Regions from separate parts of the Burkholderia sp. AU33423 genome, predicted to be linked through region 1. Evidence: predicted binding sites of a transcription regulator. Region 1 holds the regulator's gene; each other region holds the start of a gene.
The links. Region 1 encodes LexA, which represses DNA repair genes until DNA is damaged. Its sites were predicted from a motif close to ACTGTATNNNNATACAGT; they were not measured.
Positions count from the first base shown of each region.

Region 2: imuA (translesion DNA synthesis-associated protein ImuA) is a predicted target of LexA. The motif match lies at 4,961-4,978, and genes of this name have one in related genera.
Region 3: recA (recombinase RecA) is a predicted target of LexA. The motif match lies at 4,951-4,968, and genes of this name have one in related genera.
Region 4: CFB50_RS22255 (DUF2471 family protein) is a predicted target of LexA. The motif match lies at 1,582-1,599, and genes of this name have one in related genera.

Region 1 is NZ_NKFH01000004.1:1,285,514-1,292,771, forward strand. It holds gene nodI (nodulation factor ABC transporter ATP-binding protein NodI) at 1-873, opposite strand, end outside; gene CFB50_RS08755 (universal stress protein) at 1,214-1,711, shown strand; gene CFB50_RS08760 (DUF2939 domain-containing protein) at 1,809-2,519, opposite strand; gene CFB50_RS08765 (hypothetical protein) at 2,549-2,884, opposite strand; gene lexA (transcriptional repressor LexA) at 2,910-3,557, opposite strand; gene CFB50_RS08780 (sulfate ABC transporter substrate-binding protein) at 3,822-4,859, shown strand; gene cysT (sulfate ABC transporter permease subunit CysT) at 4,982-5,875, shown strand; gene cysW (sulfate ABC transporter permease subunit CysW) at 5,872-6,816, shown strand; gene CFB50_RS08795 (sulfate/molybdate ABC transporter ATP-binding protein) at 6,830-7,258, shown strand, end outside.
Region 2 is NZ_NKFH01000005.1:696,793-704,050, reverse strand. It holds gene CFB50_RS15750 (chemotaxis protein CheA) at 1-194, opposite strand, end outside; partial or broken gene CFB50_RS15745 (hypothetical protein) at 191-519, opposite strand; gene CFB50_RS15740 (hypothetical protein) at 588-1,178, opposite strand; gene CFB50_RS15735 (hypothetical protein) at 1,290-1,613, opposite strand; gene CFB50_RS15730 (pilus assembly protein TadG-related protein) at 3,623-4,690, shown strand; gene imuA (translesion DNA synthesis-associated protein ImuA) at 5,079-5,771, shown strand; gene CFB50_RS15720 (Y-family DNA polymerase) at 5,704-7,200, shown strand; gene CFB50_RS15715 (error-prone DNA polymerase) at 7,207-7,258, shown strand, end outside.
Region 3 is NZ_NKFH01000005.1:464,184-471,441, forward strand. It holds gene sucD (succinate--CoA ligase subunit alpha) at 1-874, opposite strand, end outside; gene sucC (ADP-forming succinate--CoA ligase subunit beta) at 944-2,110, opposite strand; gene CFB50_RS14685 (DUF2889 domain-containing protein) at 2,179-2,787, opposite strand; gene recX (recombination regulator RecX) at 2,934-3,803, opposite strand; gene recA (recombinase RecA) at 3,803-4,876, opposite strand; gene CFB50_RS14700 (response regulator transcription factor) at 5,063-5,791, shown strand; gene CFB50_RS14705 (sensor histidine kinase) at 5,809-7,258, shown strand, end outside.
Region 4 is NZ_NKFH01000007.1:813,617-820,874, reverse strand. It holds gene CFB50_RS22265 (NAD(P)H-dependent oxidoreductase) at 1-518, opposite strand, end outside; gene CFB50_RS22260 (LysR family transcriptional regulator) at 605-1,498, shown strand; gene CFB50_RS22255 (DUF2471 family protein) at 1,663-2,067, shown strand; gene CFB50_RS22250 (NADPH-dependent 2,4-dienoyl-CoA reductase) at 2,264-4,297, opposite strand; gene CFB50_RS22245 (AraC family transcriptional regulator) at 4,383-5,483, shown strand; gene CFB50_RS22240 (LysR family transcriptional regulator) at 5,480-6,370, opposite strand; gene CFB50_RS22235 (ester cyclase) at 6,526-6,945, shown strand; gene CFB50_RS22230 (aconitase X swivel domain-containing protein) at 6,990-7,258, opposite strand, start outside.

The DNA.
Region 1 (7,258 bases):
TTCAAGATTGGCCGGGCGATGCAGATAGCGCAACCCCGTGCGACCCTTGAGTCGTGCACTGAGCGGCTCCGGATCGCTCACGTAGCAGAACAGCGTCTCGCCGCTGATCTCGGTGTGCTTCGCGAATGCCGACAGCTCGTCGCGCAGCGTGGCCGGATCGGGCCCGTAGATCTCGATCACGTCGCAGCCGATCTCCGATTCGATCAGCGCGTGCGGCGCGCCTTCGGCGATCTTGCGGCCTTCCTCGATCACGCACAGGCGGTCGCACAGGCGCTCGGCTTCTTCCATGAAGTGCGTGGTGATCAGGATCGTCTTGCCGCGCGCGAGCAGCGAGCGCAGCCGCTCCCACATGAGGTGACGCGCCTGCGGGTCGAGGCCCGTCGTCGGCTCGTCGAGCACCAGCACATCGGGATCGTTGACGAGCGCGCGAGCGAGCGTCAGGCGGCGCTTCATGCCGCCCGACAGCTCGCCGACCTTCGCATCGGCCTTGTTCTCGAGCTTCGCGAATTCGAGCAGCGGCTTCACGAGCGCGTGCGCAGCCTGCGCCGACATGCCGAAGTAGCGGCTGAAGACGAGCAGGTTCTCGCGCACGGTGAAGTCGGGGTCGAGATTGTCGAACTGCGGGACGACTCCGACGCGCTGGCGTGCATGCCGCGCACGCGATGGAACCGGTTCGCCGCAGAGCGAAATGGTGCCTGCGTCGGGATGCGTGAGGCCGAGCAGCATTTTCAGCGTGGTGGTCTTGCCGGCGCCGTTCGGCCCGAGCAGGCCATAGCATTCACCCGCCTGGACGGTGAAGGACAGGCCGTTGACGACGAGCTTGTCGCCATAGCGCTTTTCGACGTTCCGGAAATCGATCGGTGCAACGGACATGGGCATGTTGTCGTTGTAGGCGGGCGCGGAAGCGTTCCGCAGCTGCCGGATGCATGGCCGGTTGGCGAACCGATCGGACGATTGCGTGTCACACGGGCATGACCGAAGCGCACGACGCCGGCGCCTGATGGCCCGCTGGAGTACGAACGGGCCATTCTAGTGCATCGGCTGCGTCTCTTCAGGGCATGCCTGCACGGTGCGATGCATGGACGCACCGATCGTGCACTGCATCATCGCGCGCGAGCCGAGCGGGGCGAATCAGCGTTTTCCATCCCTTGCGTCCTGAATTGCGGCGCACCATGATGAATGCGTAGGCTCGGTGTTGCGACAGGGAGGTTTCATGGCTAGCTACAACAAGATTTTGCTGTGTTACGACGGCACGCTCGAAGGACGCAAGGCACTGCGTTGTGGCGCCAATCTCGCGATGGACCTGAAGGCCGAGACGCATTTGCTGTCGGTGGTCGACATGCGCTCGAGCATTGCACAGAGCGCGGGTTTGCTGACCGACGTCGCGTGCGGCCGGTTCGAGGAAACCGCGCGTGAAATCCTGCAGGAAGGGGTGAACTGGCTGCGCGAGCGCGGTGTGCAGGCCGAAGGCCATTTCGCGTTCGGCTATCCGATCGACGAAATCGCGAATCTCGCGACGGAGCTGAAGGCCGACCTCGTCGTCGTCGGCCATCGGTGCCGCAGCGGGTTGTCCAGATGGTGGATGGGGTCGGGCAACACGCAACTGCTCGATCGCGTGAACTGCAGCATCCTGGTTGCGTGTTCGTCGGCGCAGGAGCAGAAGGAAGAAATCGCGCGGGAGCGTGAAGCGGCCACGGCGAACGGCAAATGATCCAATGATTCGATGACTGCCTGACCGGCGAATCGTGCCGGTCGGGCGTCGTGTCACGTCCGTGGGCCGGGCGCTGACCGCGGCCATTCAAGACCGGTCAAGCGTGCATGTCGATCGCGGACAACTTCCACGAGAACAGGCCGAAGCGGTGGAATATCGCCGCATAGCGCGTGCCGTCGGCACTGCGCTGGTAGGTCACGACGAATTCATCGATATTCCGGTACCCGGCGCTGGTTTGCTGCTGGTGCGGCGTATGCGTTGCATCGACCGGGCTGGCCGGTGCGGCAGCGGCGGGTGGCGGCGATGACGCAGTTGGAGCGGCCGCATTGCTGCCCGGAGCGGCTGCGCTCGCCGGGGGAGCCGGATTGGCTGCAGGCGCAGCCGGCGCATTGCTGCCCGGCGGCAGATTCGACCATTCGGGTGGACGCTCACCTGGATTGCCACGCGGTGGCAATCCGCTCATCAGCGCGGCTACGCCTTCCGGGGTCGCGTACGCATCGACCAGCGGGCCGATCAGTGCCGACCCGATCAGCGCGCCGATCACCGCGAACGGATTGTTTTTCTTCACCGCGTCGATCCGGCGCATCAACTCTTCCGTGACCTGCTGCTTCAGGCTGATGCGCAGCGACGGGAAATCGACATATTCACTGATGGCTTGCGCATCGCGCGCATCGATCGCCGATTTCAGGCGACCGAGCGCGACGTACGGCGACGCGTACGCATAGCCGATCGCCGTAATGATGGCGACGGCCAGCACGGCGATCAGCAGGGGCTTGAGCCGCCATGCGCGGCCCGAAGATCCGGTCACGTTGCCTCCGGTGCGGGGATGTTCCGCAATCAGAGACCGCCTGGCGTGGCCGATCGTTCCTCTGCGATGCAGCGATCGATCATCCGGCACACGGCATCGATCGTGCCGACCATGATCAGGCGCGAACGGCCGTGATAGACGCGCACCGGTGCACGGCGCGCGGGTTCGGCGTGATTCAGGCCGGCGTTCAGCGATACCCGCGCGAAAGCGGGTAGCGCCGACGGCAGCAGGGACGCCTGCCGTTCGACTGCGACTTCTTCTTGCACAGGCGCCGCCGCGGACAGCGGTGCGCAGGGCGTGCGGCCGCGCAGGTGACGCAGGCGGCCGAATTGACGGAAAGGCAGCAGACGGGCAAGGCGTTCCATGATGTTCTCCTAGCGAGACGGAATGTCAGAGTTCGCCCGAGCGAATCAGCCCGACGGCGATGCCTTCCAGCGCGAATTCCGCGCTGCCGGCCTTGACGAAGATGTTTTCGTAATCCGGGTTCTCCGCGATCAGTTCGAGACCGCCAGGCCGGCGCATCAAGCGCTTGACCGTGACGTCGTCGCCGAGGCGCGCGACGATGATCTGGCCGTCCTTCGCTTCCGTGCGCTTCTGCACGGCGAGGAGGTCGCCGTCGAGGATGCCGGCGTCGCGCATCGACAGGCCGCGCACTTTCAGCAGGTAGTCGGGCTTGCTGGAGAACAGCGCGGGATCGCACGCGTAATGCTGCGAGATGTGCTCCTGCGCAAGGATCGGGCTACCGGCTGCGACGCGGCCGACGAGCGGCAGCGACAACTGCATCAGGCCGGCGTGCGGCAGCGTGAACTGGTGCGGGGCATCGTCGATGCCGAGCAGGCGGATGCCGCGCGACGCGCCGGCGGCCAGCTCGATCACACCCTTGCGCGCCAGCGCGCGCAGGTGCTCCTCGGCCGCATTCGGCGAACTGAAGCCCAGTTCGGCCGCGATCTCGGCACGGGTGGGCGGGAATCCGGAGCGCTCGATCGCGCGACGGATCAAGTCGAACACTTGCTGCTGACGGGCGGTGAGTTTGGTCATGGCTCAACTGTATGGATAGACAGTGAGCTGTATTTTTATACAGTAGTCCGCGAATTTCAAGTGTTACTTGAGGTTCGACGCGATCACGCCGGTTCCGACGCGATTTCACGACGCCCGGACGCCGGTTCATCCGCCACAACCGTCCATCCCGTCTGCGTTAGCACTTTTGAGTATTAAAAAATAAGGAACGATTATTTTTAATCATGTAACCCGTTCGTTAGACTGGCCCGACATCGCAATACCGACAACACTGGAGAACCAAGGATGGGCAAGCGCAACACGGGGCTGGTGGGCGGAGTGGGCCGCCTGATCGCAACACTCGCGCTGGGCGCGGCGGCGGCGCTGGGCGTCGCGACGCACGCACAGGCCGATACGACCTTCCTGAACGTGTCGTACGACCCGACGCGCGAGCTGTATCAGGACTTCAACCAGGCGTTCGGCAAGGAGTGGAAGGCGAAGACGGGCGAGACCGTCAACTTCAAGCAGTCGCACGGCGGTTCGGGCGCGCAGGCGCGCTCGGTGCTCGACGGCCTGCAGGCCGACGTCGTCACGCTGGCGCTCGCGTACGACATCGATGCCCTCGCGAACAAGGGGCTCGTCAACAAGGACTGGCAGAAGCGCCTGCCCGACAACGCGTCGCCGTACACGTCGACGATCGTGTTCCTGGTGCGCAAGGGCAATCCGAAGGGGATCAAGGACTGGGACGACCTGACCAAGCCGGGCATCTCGATCGTCACGCCGAATCCGAAGACGTCGGGCGGCGCGCGCTGGAACTACCTGGCCGCATGGGCCTATGCGGTGCACAAGCCGGGCGGCAACGAGCAGACGGCGAAGGAATTCGTCACGAAGCTCTACAAGAACGCCGGTGTGCTTGATTCGGGCGCGCGCGGCGCGACCACGAGCTTCGTGCAGCGCGGGATCGGCGACGTGCTGATCGCATGGGAAAACGAGGCATTCCTGTCGGTCAAGGAATTCGGTACCGACAAGTTCGAGATCGTCGTGCCGTCGGTGAGCATCCTGGCCGAACCGCCCGTCGCGGTGGTCGACAAGGTGGTCGACAAGAAGGGCACGCGCAAGCTGGCCGATGCATACCTGAACTTCCTGTACAGCCCGCAGGGCCAGGAGATCGCGGCGCGCAACTACTACCGGCCGCGTTCGAAGAACGTGCCGGCGGAGCTGACGAAGCAGTTCCCGAAGCTGAAGCTGTACACGGTCGACGATACCTTCGGCGGCTGGACGAATGCGCAGAAGACGCATTTCGCGGACGGCGGCGTGTTCGATTCGATCTACAAGCCGCAGTAACGCCATAACGACAGCGGCGCGCCACGATAGCGCGCCGCATCCCCGACGGCCCGCCGGCGCGATTCACTGCGCCGGCGTTTGCGTCGGACCCATGAGCAGCACCGACCCAGCAAGAGCATCCGATGACGACGTACACCTTTCGCAAGCCGAGCGCGCTGCCCGGTTTCGGCGTGACGCTAGGCATCACGGTGGCCTATTTGAGCCTCGTGGTGCTGATACCGCTCGCCGCCACGTTCCTGAAGACCGCGACACTGTCGTGGGAGCAGTTCGTCACCGCCGTCACGTCGCCGCGCGTGCTCGCGTCGTACCGGCTGACGTTCTCCGCCGCGCTCGGCGGCGCGCTGATCAACGCCGTGTTCGGTTTCCTCGTCGCGTGGGTGCTCGTGCGCTACACGTTCCCGTTCAAGCGGCTCGTCGATGCGATCGTCGACCTGCCGTTTGCACTTCCGACGTCGGTCGCCGGCATTTCGCTCGCGGCCGTTTACGCGACCAACGGCTGGGTCGGCCAGTATCTGGCGCCGCTCGGCATCAAGATCGCGTTCACGCCGGCCGGCGTGCTGGTCGCGCTGACCTTCATCGGGCTGCCGTTCGTCGTGCGCACGGTGCAGCCGGTGCTCGAGGATTTCGAGCGCGAGCAGGAAGAGGCCGCCGCGTGCCTCGGCGCGTCGCGCTGGCTGACGTTCCGCCGCGTCGTGCTGCCGGCCGTGCTGCCGGCGCTCCTCACCGGGTTCGCGCTCTCGTTCGCGCGCGCGCTCGGCGAATACGGCTCGGTGATCTTCATCGCCGGCAACGTGCCGATGAAATCCGAGATCACGTCGCTGCTCATCATCACGAAGCTCGAGCAGTACGACTACGCGGGCGCGACCGCGCTCGCGGTCGTGATGCTCGTCGTGTCGTTCCTGATGCTGCTGCTGATCAACACGCTGCAGTGGTATCTGCAGCGCCGCACGAGCAAGGGCGCGAGCGGCCCCGCGCCCGCCGCCGTCATCGCTACCGCAGCAGGAGGCCAGCAATGAGCCAGGAGGCCACCGTCGTGCTGAAAACCCCGTCGCCGGCCGCACGCGCCGCGAAACGGCTCGACCCCGTCAGCGAGTCACGCGTCGTTCGCTGGCTGCTCACGGGCATCGCGCTGGCGTTCCTCGCATTCTTCCTCGTCGTGCCGCTCGCCGCGGTGTTCGTCGAGGCGCTGCGCAAGGGCGTCGGCTTCTATTTCGAATCGCTGGCCGATCCCGATGCGTGGTCGGCGATCAAGCTGACACTGACCGTCGCCGTGATCGCGGTGCCGCTGAACCTCGTGTTCGGCGTGTGTGCATCGTGGGCGATCGCGAAGTTCGAATTCCGCGGCAAGGCGCTGCTGACGACGCTGATCGACCTGCCGTTCTCGGTGTCGCCGGTGATCTCGGGCCTTGTATACGTGCTGTTGTTCGGCGCGCAAGGCTGGCTCGGGCCGTGGCTGCAGGAGCACGACGTGCAGATCATCTTCGCGGTGCCGGGCATCGTGCTCGCGACGATCTTCGTCACGTTCCCGTTCGTCGCGCGCGAACTGATTCCGCTGATGCAGGCGCAAGGCACCGACGAGGAAGAAGCCGCGCGCGTGCTTGGCGCGTCGGGCTGGCAGATCTTCCGCCGCGTGACGCTGCCGAACGTGAGGTGGGGCCTGCTGTATGGCGTGATCCTGTGCAATGCGCGCGCGATGGGCGAGTTCGGCGCGGTGTCGGTCGTATCCGGCCACATCCGCGGCGTGACCGACACGATGCCGCTGCACGTGGAGATCCTGTACAACGAATACAACTTCGCGGCGGCGTTCGCGGTGGCGTCGGTGCTGGCGCTGCTCGCGCTCGTCACGCTCGCGCTGAAGCTGATCGCCGAGCGTCATCTCGCGGCCGAACTGGCCGACGCGCACGACGCCGTTCCCGCACATGCCGGCCCCGTCGGCGCCGTTTCGTCGAAATCGTAAAGAGGCAACCAGAATGGGTATCACCGTCCGTAACCTTCAGAAGCGCTTCGGCGATTTCACGGCGCTCGACAACGTATCGCTCGACTTCCCGCCGGGCGAGCTGGTCGCGCTGCTCGGGCCGTCCGGCTGCGGCAAGACCACGCTGCTGCGCGTGATCGCGGGCCTCGAGCACGCGGACGCCGGCCAGGTCGTGCTGCAGGGGCTCGACGTGGCATCCGTCGGCGCGCGCGACCGCCAGGTCGGCTTCGTGTTCCAGCACTACGCACTGTTCCGCCACATGACGGTCTTCGAGAACGTCGCGTTCGGGCTGCGCGTGAAGCCGCGCCGCGAGCGGCCGTCGGAAAGCGCGATCCGCGAGAAGGTGCACGAGTTGCTGAAGCTCGTGCAGCTCGACTGGCTCGCGCAGCGCTATCCGTCCGAGCTGTCGGGCGGCCAGCGCCAG
Region 2 (7,258 bases), on a different contig from region 1:
CTGTTGCTGGTGGCATTGCCGCCGCGCGAACTCGTCGTGTTCGTATTCATGCTCGACCCGCCACCCTGACTGATGGCCGTCGACGATGTCGACGACTGCGCGCTCGACGTCGAATCGGCGGTTTGCGCGTGGGCCCCGATCGTGGTCATCGCGAACATTGCCGCACATGCCACCTTGATCCTGTTGCTGTTCATTTCACTCTCCGGACGAGGTTTGACCTCCGACCCAGGCAACCGTACGAATTCCCCTGAATTACTTCAGCTTTGCTGCTTCCCCGAACTGCTTCCAGCCACTACCCAGCTGGGACCACGGTCCATCCGGCATTCCCTGCTGCTGTTGGGAGCCCGGTCCGCCGATGGCACTGCCCGACGAAAGCGCTTGTTGTTCCGACGGTTTGGTTGTCTGAGAAGGTTTGTTTGACGTCTGCATATTCGATTGCACGTCCTCGGCAGCACGGTCAGCGCCATACGCCGTCAGAGACGCGAGCATCAGAGCGGCGGCAATCAGGTTCTGCTTCATGCCAACTCCTTACGTGACAACAAGGTGGATAAGAGACCGGCGTCGTTGAGGAACTGGCCCCCACCTGACTAATGACTGCTCTCGGTCGCGCTCGAGCTGCCCTGGCTTCCACCCGATGCTGAAGGCGAGCCGGCCGGACCGGTACTCCACACGGTCGACGAGTTGGTGTGATTCGAGCCCGCGATCGCGCCCGATCCGCCACTGCCCGTCCATCCCACAGCACCCGCGTTGGCATTGCCGTTGTCGTTCGCGCCCGTGGCCGTGTAGTGGTTCGCGCCGAGTACGATCGTGGCGGTCACCCCTCCCGAAAGCGCATTCGCGTTCTCGTTCGTTTTGCTGTTGCCAGCGAACGAACCTGCGGCACCGATACCGCCACCTGCCGCGAACGCACCCCCGTTCGTGCCCGAACCGCTGGCCGTCGAAGTCGAGTTGTGATGCGCGAACGCCGTGCCGGCGGAGCCGCTCGGTGTCACGGTACTGCCTGCATTCGCGCCCGCCGTCGACGTCGAGTTGCCGGTATAGCTTCCGGAGCCGACCAGCACCGAACCGGAAACACCCGCCGCAACGGATTGCGTCTGGTTGGTCGTGGACGAACCGGCGGCCAATGCAGCCGACGATATGACGGTGAGCGCAGTCGCTAATATGACGTTGGCTTTCATAGCAATTCCTTGCTGTGAGATTGTTCGGCAGTCCAGGAACCCGGCCCGCCCTTGCGGAACAAGGCCCGGCTCCCGTACCGCCAGCCATTGACGAACGCTACGCGCAGCGGCTTAGTGGTGATGTGTCCAGCCGGTCGAGCCCGCGTTCGCGCCGCTGCTACCGCCAGCCTGCGAGCCGCCGAACCCGAAGCCGCTAACCGACGACGTTTGGGTATGGTTCGTGTACGAGACCGATCCGCTGCCGCCGTAGCCGGCCGTTGCGCCGGCTGCGCCGAGTGCCGAGCCGGAATCGGTCGCGGTGAAATGACCGAAGCCAGCAACCCCGGCCATCGTCTGGCCACCACTCGACGAGTTGCTGCTCGACACCGTGCCGCTGCCTGCGAACGCTGCACCCGAGAACGCCAGAACTGCTGCTGCAATCAGAAGCTTCTTCATGGTCGACTCCATAACGGCGTGGAGAGAATGAACGAGGAAGGTTGCACGCCATCAATCTTCTCGTCTCGAAGCAATCCTTAATTAAGGATTCCTAGCTAAAATACTCAAACTTCCTTGTGAATTTGCGGTCTTTCTTTTGTCGCTTGAAGACTAATTTCTATTTTTTAAGTTATCCAAATTTTTATGGTGGATGTTTTGGATTAAATTTGTGAACATTAACTTGCTCGCGAAAAAAATCGCGACCTTCCCGCCCGAAATGTCGGTCGATTCATTTCGGGTCGCGATTTAAATTAATCTCGCAGCGGAATGCTGTGTCACCAAATAATACAACGCTCCTTAAATACGAACTTCTAATTCGCTCGACAACGGACCCGCATTGCAATCAAGGGGGATACCGTTTGCCCGGTCGAACGACGAAGTCTATTCCGTGTACTTCGACCGACAGATGTTCGATCTACCTAGCCACTGCTGGGATCTGCCAGGAGCAATCAAATCGACCCGGCATGGCCGAAGCCAATCGGCGTCACGCTGTCTGGTACGAGAAGGCGGATCCATCCGGGTGAACTGAATGAAGACGAACACCGCTGCCGCTCGGTTGCCTCGGAGAGCGACAACCGCTTCAGCAAGCGGAGCGTGCGAATGCCGAGAAGTCGGCAAGGAGAGACTCGCGCAGTTGGCACTCTGTCACGAGCGATACCCCGATTTTTGCGACTGCCCCGTTCGTGCGCGAAGTTCGCGCAGGCGAAGCTATTGCTGATGGTCTTCATCGTCGTTTCCCCGACTGACTTATTGACGAGTTGTCTGCGCCAAATCCTTGTTACGTCGTGTCGACTGCTCGCCGGTGCGACATATAAGGCAAGCAGCGTGCCACCCATTATTACGTCGACGGTTGCGTGCCCAAAACCGCCTACGCAACGAAACGCATCGCCGAGAAAAGCACTTTTTGTTTCAGGAATGTATCGTCAGAGCGACCGAATGCGCAGGCCGAGACCGTTAAGCACGAGCAGGTAATGCCCGGCTCGGCAGCAAAATTCGCGCGGGGATGCTCGCCAATCGATCGCCTCGACCGATGTTTCAACTCTGAAATGTGCCCGTCGGTCAAGCGGGCAGTGCCTGTGGCCATGCGTTCGAACAGCCCGCCGCGGCCAAGCCTATGGCTCGCAGTGCCCAGACGACCGGAAATCGATTCACTTGATGTTCGGCCGGCCAACGTATCAGCGATCGATACGGTTCGGTGCGGTGCGATTTTCGAAAACCCGATCAAAGCTGATTCAATCGTGTAACCACTGCGAGGTGACACAGTGTTGGCAGGGGCGGTAATCGAATCATGGAGACCGGCAGCGAACGTTGAACGTTTGCAGGTGGGTTAACTCGCGTTCCGGTGAACGACTCGGCTGAGTACGCTGCACGTGTGCATCCCCATGCACATGTCAACAAGCTTGTTTTGAGCCCGCTTCGAGCGGGCTTTTTTTCACAAGATGGTTTACGTCCACCTAACCGCATGCCCGCTGCGCCCGGCGCTGATCGCCTGGCGCATTGGTATTGTTCGCTGCATGCGTGGGCAGAATTGACACGTCTGGCTGGGTCAAAATGCTCCGACGGCATCACTGTCGCACCGCTCACCCCGCGAGTTGTCCGATACGCCGCCCGCCGCAGTCTCGAAGTCCGTTGAGGCCGTCGGGTTCAACGATGAAGGCGGTCTTCGATGGCCGGCTTTGACGATTCAGATTTTCCGACTTGCACTTGAAATCGTCACTTTGCGCCCTTTGAAAACCCTCGAGAATTGAGCTATACCGTTATTCGCAGTCCGGAAGTCATCGTGTCGGGCAGACGGGGCGAATTCACAGGATGGCGCACAAACGAGGGCGAGATCGGGATACAAGTATCTCGATCATTACAGCAACGCCGTGATCCGTTCGGATCGTGAGCTTTCAATGTATGGGGCGGTGTGCCCGGCCTCTCGAGCCCTATCGCCGTCAAACAATACGAAGCGATGAGGGATGCGATATATGCAATGTGCATCACATCAGCATCGAAATGCTATTTCTCACGATCGGCATCCGGGGGGCCTCCAGCGACAACGTGGTTCCGTAGCGCTATTCTTCGTTCTGTTCTTGATCCCGCTTCTGTCGTTCGGCGCCTTGGCAATCGATATCGCGTGGGTCTCTGTCGTCAAGAACGAGCTGCAGAATGCCGCCGACGCAGCTGCGCTGGCCGGTGCTGCGAAGCTGACTTCCGCCGGCGCATCGACGCTGAATTGGTCCCAAGCCACGGTCGCGGCCAACAATGCTGTCACCCTGAATCGAGCTGCTGGGGCAGTCCTATCGACGGGCACTGTATCCACCGGCTATTGGAATTTGGCGCGAAGCCCGTATGGAATGCAATCGACGTCCATTAAGCCCGGCACTTACGATGCTCCTGGCGTGCAGGTAACCGTTTCTCGCACGACAAACGTCAATGGCGGCCAGATCCCGTTGCTTCTGGGACGCCTACTTGGGATTCCGGGCGCGTCCGGGACCGCGACCGCCGTCGCCGTCGTTACGTCGCCCGGCGAGATCGGTGCCGGAGGGGTGTTTCCAATCGCGGTAGACGAGTGCGTTTATGGGCTGTACTGGAACTCGGCGACAAACCAGCCGCTTGTGAACCCGCTGACCGGCGGGCCGTACGAGATCCTGATTACCAACGGGCAATTGTATGGTGCGGCGTGCATTGCCGGCACATGGACATCATTCTTGGCAAACGCCAACGACGTGCCAACGCTGACCGGGCTCATGGAGAACGGAAACCCCGCACCACTGAGTATTGGCGACAATATCTATCTTGTCCCTGGTACGAAAACTGCTCTCTATGGTTCGGTGCCCGTTGGCGCGACGGTAGTCATGCCCGTCGTTTCGCAAAGCGCGACTAAATCCTATGTGCCGATCGTCGCATTCGCGGCGTTCCAGATCGATGCTTCGGTCGGAGGTAGCGGCAAATACATCCTCGGTCACTTCGTCGCTGGCTACCGATCGAGCGCCGCCGTGAGCGGCACTGGGCCGAACTACGGCATCTATGGCCCGCCAAAGCTTGCGTTATAAGCATGCCGGATGCCAGCTTGGCGCCTCGGGGTTCGCTCGGCAGAGCCGCCAGTCACCACCACTGCCCCCCACTGCATCGTGTAGTCAGCAAGTCCATGATTACTTTGGCTATTGAATCGGGGCTACAGCACCGCCAGGCCGAGGTGGGTCTCACCGGAAAGTGGCACGGGAGTCAAAGGAACCCTAAGCGCTCCCTCGACCGAGGGCAGATCGGATACGGCGGCTGGATCTCGGCGGGTCCCCGCAATCTCGAAATCTTGCGCTAGAATGACTGTATATTTATACAGTATTCGGGAGCCTGATCGTGAATCGTACCGACGCGGCCGCTTCGCAGATACGTGCCCCCAAGGAACGGGCGAGTTCTATCGATGCTCTCCTCGACTCAAGTATGTATTCGATGACGGGGGGAATAACGCTGTGGCGCGGCTCGCAGCTCGCGCGCGGCGGTCCGCGCACGATCGAGACCGGCTTCGCGCCGCTGTCGGCCGAGCTGCCGGGCGGCGGCTGGCCGGTCGGCGGGCTCGTCGAACTGCTGGCCGCGCAGCCGGGCTGCGGCGAGATGCGGCTGCTCGCGCCCGCGCTCGCGCGCACCGTCAGCGCCCGGCGGCCACTCGCGCTCGTCGCGCCGCCGCAGTCGCCGCATGCGACCGCGCTCGCCAGTCTCGGCGTGCCGGCCGACGCGCTGCTGTGGTTGCGTGCCGGCAGCCACACGGATGCGTTGTGGGCCGCCGAGCAGGCACTCAAGACCGGTTGTTGCGGCGCGCTGCTGCTGTGGCAGGACGCGCGGCCCGATGCGCTGCGGCGCCTGCATCTCGCGGCCGCGCGCACGGGCGACACGCTGTTCGTGATGCTGCGCCCGCTGTCGGCCGAGCGGCAGCCGTCGCCGGCCGTGCTGCGCGTCGCGCTGTACCCGGTGCCGGGCGGCGTGTCCCTCGACATCGTCAAGCGTCGCGGCCCCGCCCGCAGCGAGCCGCTCGTGCTCGACCTGCCGTCGCCCATCGTGGAGAGCCGCTATGCGCGTCTTGCTCGGCATCCATCTGCCGCGCCTGCCGCTCGACGTGTGCGTCGCGCCTCCGTCTGACGGCGAGGCGGGCGACGCCGGCGGCGCAGGCTGTGCGGTGCTCGAGCAGGGGGTCGTGCTGATCGCCGACGCGGCCGCGCGCCGGCAGGGCGTGCGCGCGGGCATGAAGCGCGGCGGCGTGCTCACGCTCGCGCCGCACACGCAGCTCGTCGAACGCGATCCCGCGCGCGAGGCCGATGCGCTGCGCGCGGTCGCGCTCGCGCTGCTGCGCTTCTCGCCGTGCGTCGCGCTCGGCGACGAAGCCACGCTGCTCGTCGACGTCGGCCCGAGCCTGCGCTTGTTCGGCGGGTTGCCGTCGCTGTGCCGCCAGGTCCGCGCGACGCTCGCGGCGCTCGGCTATGCGGCGCGCCTGTCCGCCGCGCCGACCGGGGGCGGTGCGTGGCTGCTCGCGCGTGTGTCGGCTCGTGCGCGCATCCGGCGCCGCGTCGCGAGCCCGGCCTCGCTTGTCCGTGCGCTCGACAGGCTGCCCTGTGTGCTGCTGCCCGACGCGCGTCCGTATGCGGGCTGGTTCGACGGCCTCGGTTGCCGCACGCTCGCCGATCTGCGCGGCCTGCCGCGCGCGGGGCTGCAGCGTCGCTGCGGTCCCGCGTTGCTGGCCGCGCTCGATCGTGCGTATGGCGACGCGGTCGAGCCGCTTGCATGGATGGCGGTGCCGCCGGTGTTCGACGTGCGGCTCGAATTGCAGGAGCGGGTCGAATACGCGGAAGCCGTGTTGTTCGTGGCGCGGCGGCTCGTCGTGCAGCTGTGCGGCTGGCTGGCCGCGCGGCACCTGTCGCTGGCCGCGATGACGTTCGATCTCGAACACGAGCGCGGCCGCCAGGCCGTGCCGCCGACGCCGCTCGAGCTCGCGTTCGCGTCGCCCGTGCGTGACGACGCGCATTTCATGCGGCTGCTCGGCGAGCGGCTCGCGCGCGTCGAGTTGCCGGCCGCGGTGATTGCCGTGCGTCTGAAGGCCACGCGCGTCGAATCGGTCGCGCCGCCGGCCGACGATCTGTTCCCCGAGCCGGGCGGCACGCGCGAGACGCGCGCGCGGCTGTTCGAGCTGCTGGTCGCGCGGCTCGGCGCGGACAACGTGCTGCGCGCGGCGCCCGTCGCCGATCACCGGCCCGAGGCGGCGAACCGCTGGCTGCCGCTCGACGCGCAGGCCGGCAAGCCGGCCGGCGGGCCGCCGGCCGTGCCGCCGAGGCCGGCGTGGTTGCTGGCGGAGCCGCTGCCGCTGTTGATGCGCGGGGAGCGGCCGGTATTTCATACGCCGCTCAGGATGATGTCGTCGGTGGAGCGGATCGAGGCCGGATGGTTCGACGGTCAGCTCGCTGCGCGCGATTACTGCGTCGCGCAGGACGAGGCTGGTGCGTGCTATTGGGTGTTCAAGGAGCGGGCGGGGAGCGAGGCCGAGCCGCGCTGGTTCCTGCACGGCCTGTTCGGGTGAACGGTCATGGTTGCGGAATTCAGCTGGCTGCCCGATTACGCGGAGTTGTTCTGCCGTT
Region 3 (7,258 bases), on a different contig from region 1:
CCTTCTTCAGCAGACGGCCCATTTCCGACGGGTTGCGCGTGACGGTGATGCCGCACGCTTCCATGATTTCCAGCTTCGCTTCGGCCGTATCCGCACCGCCCGAGATCAGCGCGCCGGCGTGGCCCATGCGCTTGCCCGGAGGCGCCGTGACGCCAGCGATGAAGCCGACCACCGGCTTCTTCATGTTGTCCTTGATCCACTCTGCCGCATTGGCTTCGTCCGGACCACCGATTTCGCCGATCATCACGACTGCGTCCGTATCCGGATCGTCGTTGAACATCTTCATCACGTCGATGTGCTTCAGACCGTTGATCGGGTCGCCGCCGATACCGACTGCCGACGACTGGCCGAGGCCGAGTGCCGTCAGCTGCGCAACCGCTTCATACGTCAGCGTGCCCGAACGCGACACGACGCCGATGCGGCCCTTGCGGTGGATGTGACCCGGCATGATGCCGATCTTCAGTTCGTCCGGCGTGATCGTGCCCGGGCAGTTCGGCCCGAGCAGCAGCGTCTTGCGGCCTTCGCGACGCATGCGGTCCTTCACTTCGATCATGTCGCGCACGGGAATGCCTTCCGTGATGCAGATCGCGAGATCCAGGTCGGCTTCGACCGCTTCCCAGATCGCAGCCGCTGCGCCTGCCGGCGGAACGTAGATGACCGACACGGTCGCGCCGGTTTCTGCCTTCGCTTCCTTGACGCTTGCGTAGATCGGAATGCCTTCGAAGTCTTCGCCGGCCTTCTTCGGGTTCACGCCCGCGACGAATGCTTCGCGGCCGTTTGCGTATTCACGGCAGGCGCGCGTATGGAACTGACCGGTTTTGCCGGTAATGCCCTGCGTGATGACCTTCGTGTCCTTGTTGATCAGAATCGACATGTATTTTGACCTCTGTTCGATTGGCGTCGCGTATGAACCGCGCCGCCATGCGTGTTCATTAGCGCGCGCTTACTTGCCTGCGGCTGCCGCGACGACCTTCTGCGCAGCTTCTTCCATGCTGTCCGCCGAGATGATCGGCAGGCCCGAATCGGCCAGCATCTTCTTGCCGAGGTCCTCGTTCGTGCCCTTCATGCGCACGACGAGCGGCACGTTCAGGTTCACGGCCTTCGAACCGGCGATCACGCCTTCCGCGATCACGTCGCAGCGCATGATGCCGCCGAAGATGTTCACGAGGATCGCCTTCAGGTCCGGGTTCTTCAGCATCAGCTTGAACGCTTCGGTAACCTTCTCGGTCGTCGCGCCACCGCCGACGTCCAGGAAGTTCGCCGGCTCGCCGCCGAACAGCTTGATGGTGTCCATCGTCGCCATTGCCAGGCCTGCGCCGTTCACGAGACAGCCGATGTTGCCGTCGAGCGAGATGTACGCGAGGTCGAACTTCGACGCTTCGATTTCAGCCGGATCTTCTTCGTCCAGGTCGCGGTACGCGACGATTTCCGGGTGGCGGAACAGCGCGTTCGAGTCGAAGTTGAACTTCGCGTCGAGTGCGATGACCTTGCCGTCGCTGGAGACGTTCAGCGGGTTGATTTCAGCCAGCGATGCGTCGGTTTCCCAGAATGCCTTGTACAGGCCTTGCAGGATCGCGCGTGCTTGCGGAATCGAAGCAGCCGGCACGCCGATCTTCGCGGCGAGGTCGTCGGCTTGCGCGTCGAGCAGGCCCGTCGACGGCTCGACGATGACCTTGTGGATCAGTTCCGGGTGCTTTTCGGCGACTTCCTCGATGTCCATGCCGCCTTCGCTCGAACCCATCAGAACGATCTTTTGCGTCACGCGATCGACGACGAGGCTGACATACAGCTCCTGCTTGATGTCGGCGCCTTCTTCGACCATCAGGCGGTTGACCTTCTGGCCTTCCGGACCGGTCTGGTGCGTGACGAGCTGCATGCCGAGGATCTGGTTCGCGTATTCGCGAACCTGCTCGATCGACTTCGCCACCTTCACGCCGCCGCCCTTGCCACGGCCACCTGCGTGAATCTGAGCCTTCACGACCCATACCGGGCCGCCGAGCTCTTCTGCCACCTTGACGGCCTCGTCAACCGAGAACGCCGGCTTGCCGCGCGGTACCGCGACTCCGAATTTCCGCAGGATTTCCTTACCCTGGTACTCGTGAATCTTCATGCGTGATTCCCTTCAGTCTGAGAGTTGGATGAAAAGTCGCTTTAGACGCTTCTTCGAATGATTTCCGTTCATTCCTTCGTGCTGCCTTCACCGGGCACGTCCGGCCCGCTCGCGCCATACCAGCGCGGGTAGTACTGCCGCACGATCTCGCCGTCGAACCGCAACGCCCGGCAGCGGCCGAGCTGGAAAGGCGCTTCGTCGTGCACGCCGTCATGATCCGGCCCTTCGCCCCCCTCCTCGCGCACGTTCCACACGTCACCGGCGAACGCCTGGATCGCTGCCGTCGGCAGCACGGCGCACAGTTCGGTGAGATGGGAGCAGCCTGCGACGCCGGCGAGCAGCCGGTTCGCGTTGCGGCGGAAATTGCGGAAGAGATTGAGCCCGATGAGGGCCCGATAGGCGGGAGTGGCGGATTGACAGTGACCGGGATAGGGAACCCATTCCGAAGACGCTTCGGCGTCGACGACATTGAGGTCACGATCGATAGTCACGCGCAGCCAGAGTTCGTGGATCGGCAGGCCCTGGGGCCGGATGCCCGACGCAAGCGCGACATCGCGCGGCTTGTGGTCGGTCAGGCAGGCTTCGATGTCCCACAAGCCGTCGCCGCGCTCGTAAGCTTCCGCTCGGATTGCGCGTTGATGTCGCAACTGACGGGGCACGGGCTCGGATAGCGGCATGCTGGAGGTTGAGGCCGAAGAGGAAAACCCGTGGATTTTAGCATATTGGGTATTTGAGACAGGTGGACGCGACGGCGGGTATTCCCGCCTGTCCGGAAGCGGTTGCGTTGCAGCAAAATCGCGCGCCACGCGCGCGATCGGCGCGGTCAGTCGTCGATCAGGAAATCGTCGCCGACCTTCAGCAACTTCACGATGGTCGCACTCGAGAAGCCGCGTGCGGCGAGAAAACGCGCCTGCTTCGCACGCTCGGCCGGCGTTTGCGGCAGTGCACCGAATTTCTTGCGCCAGACCGCCTGCGCACGCGCCCATTCGGTCTCGCGGAGTTGGGCATTCACCTCCTCGACGAGCGTGTCGCCCACCGCATGACGCTTCAGCTCGCTGACGATGCGTGCGACGCCGACACGCGACGCGCGACGATGCACGAGACTCTCGGCAAAGCGCGCATCGGACAGCCAGCCTTCCTTTTCCAGCGCATCGAGCACAGGGTCGACGGACTCGTCTTCGCCGACGTAGGGCGCGAGCTTGCGCGCGAGTTCCGTGCGACTGTATTCACGGCGGGATAGATAGCCGAGCGCGCGGCCCTTCAGCGATCGCTGAGGCTTCGATGACTTGCGCTCGGTAGCGCCCGGGGCGTCACCTGATGACGTGCTGGAAGAAGCACCCGGCGCGCGACGTGTGCGGCGCGGATGCTGACTGCTGCGCGTATAAACATCCTCCCTGGCCGGCGCCGATGCATCGGCTGCGCGATCGCCCGGGAAGCTGACACCGGAAACACGACGGCGGGAGCGGTCGTGCGCGTCGAACGATTCATCGTCGTCGAACGGATCGTCCGGTGCGGCAATCTCAAACGAAACGAGGGCATCGTCGGATGCCCTCGTCGCGGTGCGGTTCGCGGCATCGCTGCCTGCGCCCCGCCGATCGGCGTCCGAGGATCCGGCTCGCCGGCCGGAGCGACCCGCCGCTTCGGGCACGTCGCTCTCCTCCGGCTCGCCAGCCTGACCTCGGCGCCCGACCATCACTCTTCTTCGTCCATCGCCTCGGCTTCGTCCTGGCCTGCACCATCGGGCATGGCGACCACGCCAAGCGATTCGCGAATGCGGTTCTCGATCTCGCGTGCGATTTCCGGATTCTCGCGCAGGAATTCACGCGCGTTGTCCTTGCCTTGGCCGATCTTCTCGCCGTTGTAGCTGTACCAGGCGCCGGCCTTGTCGACGATCTTCGCCTGCACGCCGAGATCGATAATCTCGCCCTGACGCGAAATGCCTTCGCCATACAGGATGTCGAAGATCGCTTCGCGGAACGGCGGCGACACCTTGTTCTTGACGACCTTCACGCGGGTTTCGTTGCCGATCACCTCGTCGTTCTTCTTGATCGAGCCGATCCGGCGGATGTCGAGACGCACCGACGAGTAGAACTTCAGCGCGTTGCCGCCCGTCGTGGTTTCCGGGTTGCCGAACATCACGCCGATCTTCATCCGGATCTGGTTGATGAAGATCACCAGGCAGTTCGTGCGCTTGATCGTGCCGGTCAGCTTGCGCAGCGCCTGCGACATCAGGCGGGCCTGCAGACCCGGCAGCGAATCGCCCATCTCGCCTTCGATTTCGGCCTTCGGCACAAGCGCCGCGACCGAGTCGATGACGATCATGTCGATCGAGCCCGAGCGCACCAGCGCGTCGGTGATTTCAAGCGCCTGCTCGCCGGTGTCCGGCTGCGAGATCAGCAGCTCCGGCACGTTCACGCCGAGCTTCGACGCGTACTGGACGTCGAGCGCGTGCTCGGCGTCGATGAAGGCTGCGGTGCCGCCGATCTTCTGCAGTTCGGCGATGACCTGCAGCGTGAGCGTGGTTTTACCGGACGATTCCGGGCCGTAGATTTCGACCACCCGGCCGCGCGGCAGGCCGCCGACGCCGAGCGCGATATCGAGACCGAGCGAGCCCGTGGACACGACCTGGATGTTCTCGGCCGCCTCGCCGTCGCCCATGCGCATGATCGAGCCCTTGCCGAACTGCTTCTCGATCTGGGCAAGCGCGGCGGCCAGCGCCTTGCTCTTCTCGGCGGTCATCCCGGAGCCCTTCTTGCTATCTTCCATGAATCGTCCTTTGCTATGATGAGCAGCGTCTGTTAGAGGCGCGCCACTTTCAAGCGCTGCCCACGAATGCAGACACTGTATAAAAAAACAGTGTTTTGTGCAAGCCCGCAATGCAGAGCGTTGTACACGAATAACTTCGGAGACAGCCGGCCGGCGCGAACGCCCCGCCGGCCATCGGTCAGCACCATGCGAATTCTCATCGCGGAAGACGACAGCATACTCGCGGACGGCCTCACCCGGTCACTCCGCCAATCGGGCTATGCGGTCGACCACGTGAAGACCGGTGTCGACGCCGATACCGCGCTGTCGATGCAGACATTCGACCTGCTGATCCTCGATCTCGGGCTCCCGAAAATGCCCGGGCTCGACGTGCTCAAGCGCCTGCGCGCCCGCAATTCCAATCTCCCCGTGCTGATCCTGACGGCCGCCGACAGCGTCGACGAGCGCGTGAAGGGGCTCGACCTCGGCGCCGACGACTACATGGCCAAGCCGTTCGCGCTCAACGAGCTCGAGGCGCGCGTGCGCGCGCTGACCCGGCGCGGCGCGGGCGGCGGCCCGACCGTCGTGCGCCACGGCTCGCTCGCGTTCGACCAGGTCGGCCGGATCGCGTATGCGAACGATCACGTGCTCGACCTCTCCGCCCGCGAGCTCGGCCTGCTCGAGGTGCTGCTGCAGCGGATCGGCCGGCTCGTGTCGAAGGAGCAGCTCGTCGACCATCTCTGTGAGTGGGGCGAGGAAGTCAGCAACAACGCGATCGAAGTCTACGTGCACCGGCTGCGCAAGAAGATCGAACCCAGCGGCGTACGAATCTCGACCGTGCGCGGCCTCGGCTATTGCCTCGAAAAGGTCGCGCCCGCCGCGCCGGCCGACACGGCAGCGCCCCAGCCCGCGGTGGCCGGCACGCCGCTGCGCTGAACCCGGGCGTCGCCGCGATGGCCACGCCGGCCCATACCCGCCCCCCGACCGGCGCGCCGTCGTCGGCCGCCGACGAAGCGCGCGACGCGCGCTACGAGAACCCGTTCGCGCCGCCCGACGAAACCGATGCGCCCGAGGCGCCGCGCCCGCGCTCGCTGTTCGGCGAGATCCTCGACTGGATGCTCGCGCCGCTGCTGCTGCTGTGGCCGATGAGCATCGCCGTCACCTATCTGGTCGCGAAGACGATCGCGAACGGCCCGTTCGACCGCGCGCTCGAGACCAACGCCTATGTGCTCGCGCGGCAGATCCATCCGGTGAATGGTGTCGCCGAGCTGACGCTGCCGGAGCAGACCCGCGACTTCCTGCGCGCGGACAACGTCGACAGCGTGTACTTCCAGGTGCTCGGCACACGCGGCGAGCTGGTCGCGGGCGAAGCCGACATGCCGCTGCCGCGCGACGAGGACCGCCCGCCGCCAGGCGTCGTCATGTTCCGCGACGACCTGCTGCGCGGCAACGACGTGCGCGTCGCGTATACGACGGTCGCGCTGCCGCAATCGGGCAACCCGCAGCCCGTGCTCGTGCAGGTCGGCGAAACGCTGGACAAGCGCAACGCGCTCGCGAACGACATCATCAAGGGCGTGATCCTGCCGCAGTTCGTGATCCTGCCGCTCGCGATCCTGCTGGTCTGGTTCGGGCTGTCGCGCGGGCTCGCGCCGCTCAACGCGCTGCAGGCGCACATCCGCGCGCGGCGGCCCGACGACCTGTCGCCGGTCGAGGCGCAGCGCGCGCCGCCCGAGATCGAGCCGCTCGTCACGTCGTTCAACGACCTGCTCGCCCGCCTCGAACAGAACATGGCGCTGCAGAAGCGCTTCATCGCCGACGCCGCCCATCAGATGAAGACGCCGCTCGCGGGCCTGCGCACGCAGGCCGAGTTCGCGCTGCGCCACCCCGTCCCGCCCGACGTGCAGCGCTCGCTCGAGCAGATCGCGACGAGCTCCGAGCAGGCCGCGCGGCTCGTCACGCAGTTGCTTGCGCTGGCGCGCGCCGAGAACCGCGCGAGCGGGCTGACGTTCGAGCCGGTCGAGATCGCCACGCTCGCGCGGCGCGCGGTGCGCGACTGGGTGCAGGCCGCGCTCGCGAAACGGATGGATCTCGGCTACGAAGGCCCGCCGGACTCGACGGACGACACGCCGCTCGACGTCGACGGCAATCCGGTGATGCTGCGCGAGATGCTCGGCAACCTGATCGACAACGCGATCCGCTACACGCCGGACGGCGGCCGCATCACGGTGCGCGTGCGCGCCGAGCCCGCGGCGCGACTCGTGCATCTCGAAGTCGAGGACACGGGGCCGGGCATCCCGGCCGCCGAACGCGAGCGCGTCGTCGAGCGCTTCTACCGGATCCTCGGCCGCGAGGGCGACGGCAGCGGCCTCGGACTCGCGATCGTGCGCGAGATCGCCACGCAGC
Region 4 (7,258 bases), on a different contig from region 1:
AGCACATCGTCGATCGGCCCGTTGATGCCGCGCGGGCTGTAATGCGACTCCCACCCGCCCGTCGTGACGATCACCATCGCGCGCTTGCCGGCAAACGAACCTTCACCATAGCGATCGCCCCAGTGCGTGTCGGAATGCTCGCCCACGCCGTAAGCGAAGCCGCACGCATACACGCGCTCGAACCAGCCCTTCATGATTGCCGGCATCGAGAACCACCACAGCGGGAACTGCAGGATCACCGCATCGGCCCACCGCAGCTTGTCCTGCTCGCGCACGATGTCTTCGCGCTGCGTACCGGTTGCAAACGCGTGCTTCGAGTCGTTCGACGGATCGAAACGCGCATCCGGCTCACGCCCGGTCAAGTCGTCCGCGTCGAATGCTGCCTTCCAGTTCATCGCATACAGGTCGGTCACCTGCACCGTGTGGCTGGCCGCTTCGAGATGCGCGACGGAAAAGTCGCGCAATGCGCCGTTCAGCGAACGCGGTTCGGGATGGGCATAGACGATCAGCACATTCATGTTCGGTACTCCGTGGATTGAATGACAGCAGGATGCCGCCGCCAACGGTATATTTGAAATGAATTCCTGATATTCCAGGTATAGCCATGAATAATCTCAGACGACTCGATCTCAATCTGCTCGTCACGCTGGACGTGCTGCTCGCCGAGCACAACGTCACGCGCGCGGCCGAAAAACTGAACATGTCGCAGCCGTCGGTGAGCGTGCAATTGCAGAAGCTGCGTGACGTGTTCGGCGATCCGCTGCTGCTGCCGGGGCCGCGTGGAATGCGGCCGACCGCGCGCGCGGAAGCGCTGCGCGAACCGTTGCGCGATGCGCTCGAAGCGGTCGAGCGCGCGGTGATTCCGGCCACGCCGTTCGATCCCGCGACCGCGACGAACACGTGGCGTGTGGCCGCGACCGACTATGGCGAATCGACGATCGTACTGCCCGCGCTGAACACGCTGCGTTCGGCCGCACCCGCGACGCGCCTCGCCGTGGTCGAGCTGGTACCGCCGCGCATCGAGCAGGATACCGAACGAAACGGCATCGATCTCGTCTTTCATATGACCGAAGCGTCGCCGCCCGGCATGCGACGCTTGCCGCTGTTCGCCGAGCGTTACGTGCTCATCGGCCGCGCCGGGCACCCGAAGCTGAAGCGGCGCCCGACCCTCGCGCAGTTCGGCACGCTCGAGCACGTGATCGTGTCGCCCGACGGTGGCGGCTTCATCGGCGTGACGGACGAAGCGCTCGCGAAGGTGGGCGCCACGCGGCGCGTCGTGCTGTCGGTGCCGCATTTCCTGTTCGTGATGTCGGCCGTGGCCAGCACCGATCTCGTCGCGATGGTGCCTGAGCGTCTGGTGCGCGACGTGCCCGCGCTGCGTGTCGTGGAAGCGCCCGTCGACGTGCCCGGCTACGAAATGTCGATGCTGTGGCACGAACGCGTGCATCGCGATCCGGCGCATCGGTGGTTGCGGGAGACGATCGCGGCAGCGGTGTAGAGCGGTCGCCTGCCCGGTGCGGGCGCCCGCTTCGATCGCCATCGCACGAAATCCTTCATCCGGGGCTTGAAACCGCGCCGAACACTGTATATATTTACAGTGCTTTTGCACCATTTGACCCGAATTCCGTCATTCACAGACGAACGGACTTTTGTGAGGCGACCATGTTCCAGGCATCCGCATTCGATCCCGAGCAACCCGGCTTCAACCCCGTCCACTTCGAGCGCGCCGCGCAGCGGGCGGTCGTCGATCTGCAGCGTGTCGCGGGCGGCCCCGCGCAGCGGGCGCTCGGCCTGCGGCGCCGCACCCATCCCGCGGCCGTCCGCACGATGAGCTGGCAGGCGCTGCTGAACGTCGAAGAGCTGGCATTCTCGAATGCCGGCTTCCTGAGCCGCAACGATCCGGCCGTCGTCGACGCGTTCATCCGGCTGCGCGACAGCCGCCTGGTCGCCGCGGATGTCGAGGAGCCGGTCGACTGGCGCCGCGACGATGACGACCTGCCGGCCATCTACCTGATCGTCAAGGCGATGCTGGAAGCGGAAGAGGAAGAACGGGCCGAAGCGGCCTGAGCCGTGTGATGGCCAATCGCCGCCACGGTCTGTCGGGGTAGCGCCGCCACGTTGCGTGGCGACGCGGCCGGCGTGGCGGCTCGTTTCAGTCCTGCGCCGGCGAATCGGTGCAGCAGACGGTGAGCCGCGAACGGCCGCGCAGGCGGTTCATCGCCACGCGGCGTACCTTCTCCGTGGCCGTTGCAGCGACCGCCCGTTACAGCCGCGCGGCGAGCCGTGAGCCCTGATCGATCGCGCGCTTCGCGTCGAGTTCGGCGGCCAGTTCCGCGCCGCCGATCAGGTGCACCGAGCGCCCGGCCGCCTGCAGCGGCACGAGCAACGCGCGCTGAGGCTCCTGCCCCGTACAGAGCACGATCGTGTCGGCTTCGATCAGCTCGTGATCGGTGCGCTGCTCGCCGTATGACACGTGCAGGCCACGCGCATCGATCCGTTCGTAGTTCACGCCGCCGATCATCTTCACCTGCTTCATCTTCAGCGTCGCGCGGTGAATCCAGCCGGTCGTCTTGCCGAGCCCCTTGCCGAGCGGCGCGGCCTTGCGCTGCAGCAGCGTCACTTCGCGCGCGGGCGCGGTCGCCTGCGCACGCGTCACGCCGCCACGCGTCGCGGCCGGGTCGGTCACGCCCCACTCGGCCTTCCACTCTTCCAGGTCGAGCGCCGGCGATTCGCCCTCCTGCACCAGATACTCGGCGACATCGAAGCCGATCCCGCCCGCGCCGACCACCGCAACACGCCGGCCGACCGGCTGCCGGCCCGCGAGCACGTCGATGTAGCTGAGCACGTTCGGCCCGTCCTGCCCCGGGATCTTCGGATCGCGCGGCGCGACGCCGGTTGCGAGCACGATCTCATCGTAGCCGCCCGCGATCAGGTCGCTCGCATCGACGCGGCGGTTCAGGTGCAGGTTCACGCCGGTCAGTTCGACCTGGCGGCCGAAGTAGCTCAGCGCTTCGTGAAACTCTTCCTTGCCCGGAATCCGCTTCGCCATGTTGAACTGGCCGCCGATCTCGGCCGCGCCATCGAACAGGTCGACCTGATGGCCGCGCTGCGCGAGCACGGTCGAGCATGCGAGCCCGGCCGGCCCCGCGCCGACCACCGCGATGCGCTTCGGCTGCGCGGCGGGCGTGTATTTCAGTTCCGTCTCGTGGCACGCGCGCGGATTCAGCAGGCACGACGCGATCTTGTTCTTGAACGCGTGATCGAGGCACGCCTGGTTGCAGCCGATGCACGTATTGATCTCGTCGGCACGGCCCTGCGCGGCCTTGACCACGAACTCCGCATCCGCGAGCAGCGGGCGGGCCATCGACACCATGTCTGCGCAACCGTCCGCGAGAATCTGCTCGGCCACTTCGGGACGGTTGATCCGGTTGGTGGTCACGAGCGGAATGCCGACCTCGCCCTTCATCTTCTTCGTCACCCATGCGAACGCGCCGCGCGGCACCGACGTCGCGATCGTCGGCACACGCGCCTCGTGCCAGCCGATCCCCGTGTTGATGATGGTCGCGCCGGCGCGCTCGACGGCCTTCGCGAGCTGCACGGTTTCGCTCCAGTCGCTGCCGTCCGGAATCAGGTCGAGCATCGACAGCCGGTAGATCAGGATGAAGTCGCGGCCGACCGCTTCGCGCGTGCGCTCGATGATCTCGATCGGCAAACGGATGCGGTTCTCGTACGAACCGCCCCACTGGTCGGTGCGCTTGTTCGTATGCATCGAGATGAACTGGTTGATCAGGTAGCCTTCGGAGCCCATGATCTCGACGCCGTCATACCCGGCTTCACGCGCGAGCTTCGCGCAGCGGACGAACGCGCGAATCTGCCGCTCGACACCGCGTGCGCTCAGTTCGTGCGGCGCGAACGGCGAGATCGGCGACTTGATCTTCGACGGCGCGACCGCGAACGGGTGATAGCCGTAGCGTCCCGTATGCAGGATCTGCAGCGCGATCTTGCCATCCTCCGCATGCACGGCATCCGTGATCTCGCGATGCCGCCGCGCGGCGGCCGACGTCATCAGCGTGCCGCCGAACGGCTTGGTCCAGCCGGCCACGTTCGGCGCGAAACCGCCCGTCACGATCAGGCCGACCCCGCCGCGGGCGCGTTCGGCGAAATATTCGGCAAGCCGCGGCAGCGTCTTGCGGCTGTCCTCGAGGCCCGTATGCATCGAGCCCATCAGCACGCGGTTCTTCAGCGTCGTGAAGCCGAGGTCGAGCGGTGCGAGCAGGTGGGGAAAGGTCGTGGTCATGATGATCGTGCCAATTCGTGCCAGTAAGCGATGCGTGACATCGTAGGCGCGCGCCGCCTTGAACGTGAGGGGGCAAACAGCCATAATGCTTGTCATTTCCGGCCAAGACGACATGACCTCCCCTCTCGCCAAGGATCGCCTCGGGCTGCGCCGGCCGACGATTCCGGTCGCCTATCCGCGCCTGATGCTGCAGGCGCTGGCCGCGCGCGGCGTCGACCTGGCCGCCGTGCGCGCCAGCACCGGCCTGCGCGATGCGGTATTGGCCGAACCGGACGCGCGCGTCGCGCCGTCGCAATGGGGGCGGCTCGTGCTCAATGCGATCGAGATTGGCGGCGATCCGGGCATCGGGCTCGCGTTCGGGCTGCTGCTGAAGCCGACCGTGCACGGCTTTCTCGGCTACGCGACACTGACCGCGCGGGACATCCGGGAAGCGCTCTCCGTCACGCAACGCTACTTCCGGATGCGCAACCGCCAATATCGGCTGACCTATGAAGACGACGAACGTGGCGCGACGCTCGAACTGCACGGCGTACAGGCCAGCCCCGTTCTGCAGCATCACGTGATGTTCGAGTTCGTGTTGACCGGGCTTGCGCAGAACATCTCGCAATGGGCCGGACGTACGTCGCCGCCGATCAAGCTGCAGTTCGCGTGGCCGGAGCCGCCCTATTTCGCGCGCTATCGCGATCAGTTGCCGCCGGTCGAATTCGGCTGCGCCGCCAACGCGCTGTGGATCGCGCGCGACGTACTCGACTGGCCGCTGCCGCTCGCCGACGAAGTCGCGCACCGGCAGGCGCTCGTGCAGGTGGAGCGCGAGTATGCGCAGGTGCGTCAGGAGGAAGGCGATCTCGTCGAACGCGTGCGCGCGGAGCTGGCACGCGGCGCCGGCGACTACCCGGGGCCGGAGACGCTCGCCGACGCGCTGCTCGTGTCGACGCGCACGCTGCGGCGCCGGCTGGAGGAAGCCGGTTCGAGCTATCGGCAATTGCTCGACGAAGCGCGGTTTCGCGACGCGAAACAGTTGCTCGCCGCGTCGGATCTCGACCTGAAGACGATTGCCGAGCGGCTGCAATTCACCGACCCGGCGAATTTCACGCGCGCGTTCCGGCGCTGGGCCGGGCAGACGCCGAGTGCGTATCGTGAAGCGGCTGCCGGGTTGACGGGACAGAAGCCGGAAAGCGCACGCTAATCCGCTTCGATCGTCGCATCCAGGCTCGTCGACGAGCGCGCCGTCAGGACTTCGACGAACATCCCGACGAGCGGCTCGACGACGGGCTGCGTGGCCGCGCCCTCACCGATCACGGCGACTTCGGACGCGGGCAGCGCCGGCCATTGCGCGGACGTCGGCAGGATCTTCATGCCGGGCTGCAGGAACGACTTGCCCAGCGCGGTGACCCCCAACCCACCCGCCACCGCGGCCTGCACGCCGGCGAGATTGCTGGCCGTGCAGCCCACCGACCATTCGCGGCGTGCCGCATCCAGGCTTTCGGTCATCACTTCGCGATAGGCGCAAGGCGGCGGCATCATGACGAGGCGCGCAGGGCGGCCTGGGTCGTTCCGGTAGTTTTTCGCGGCCAGCCACACCAGCGGCTCGCGCCAGATCACGCGGCCGCGCAGGGGCGCGCCTTCCTGCTTCTGCCGCGCGAAGACCACGTCGAGCAGGCCGGCCCGATGCGCGTCGGCGAGTTCCTGGCTCGATCCGGTGACGAGTTCCAGCTGAACGGCCGGGAAGCGCTCGCCGAAGCGCGCCAGGATGAGCGGCAATTGCGCGTGCACGAGATTTTCGGAGACGCCGAGCCGCAGCCGCTCGACTCGCGGCGGCTCCCGCCATTCGCGCATGAACGCGTCGTACTGCGCCAGCAACCGCCGCCCGCCGGCGAGCACGCGCTCACCTTCCTGCGTCAGCCTCAGCGAGCGGCTCGTGCGCTCGAACACGCGCACGCCCAGCGCATCCTCGAGCCGCAACACTTTCTGGCTGACGGCCGATTGCGAACGGCCGACGACGTCGGCAGCCGCCGTGAAACTGCCCGTCTCGGCCACGGCGACGAACGCGTGCAGCAAATCCAGATCCAGCATCGTGCCCCATCCATTCGATAATCTTCTAGATCCGAGAAAGATTATTCGCTTATTTTCTTGTTCGCAAGTTCACACAATGACTGCATGTCAGCCGGACTCGATCGCGAGTCGCGGCCGGCAACGGATCAATGACGCTGTTTCAACGGAGCAGGAAGATGAGCAAACGCAATTCGGTGGAGATCGTCGAGCACTTCTGGCGGGAAGTCTGGCAGGCGCGCAACCCCGACGCGGTGGACGCACTCGTCGCCAAGGATTTCGCGATCACGTCGGGGGGCGTGGTCATCCACTCGCGCGCGGCATTCAAGACGTGGGTCGCGGCGTTCCTCGCGAGCATCGACGACTTCCGGTTCGAAGTCGTCGAAACGTTCCAGAACGAAGCGGGCGACCGCGTCGCGAGCCGCTGGCGCGTGACGGGGAAGAACAACGGGTTCATGGGATCGGCGCCGTGCGGGTCGCCCATCGACATGACGGGCACGGCCGTCTGGCACGTGCGCGACGACGGGCTGCTTCAACACAACTGGGTCGAACGCAATGCGCTCGAAGTGCACCGCAACCTGAAGGGGTCACGGCTGTAGCGCGCGGGTGCGGCGAGCCGGAGCGCTCGCCGTACGCGAATTGGTCAGGCCGAACGCGCCGCGTCGCCCAGATCAATCCGCGCACCGCCGTCCCCCTCACCCGCCTCGATCCGCACCTCCCCCGTCGCGGCGACGATCGCGTCGTACACGTCGTCGGTCACGCACACCACCGGCACCGCGATCGCATACAGTTCGGCCGCCACGATCGCGCCGATCGAGATGATCAGGTCGCGCTCCTTCAGCACGATCGCGACCGGCCCCGTGCCGTTGCGCACGGCTTCCGCCAGCACGCTGCTGCTCGAACTCGAGCCCT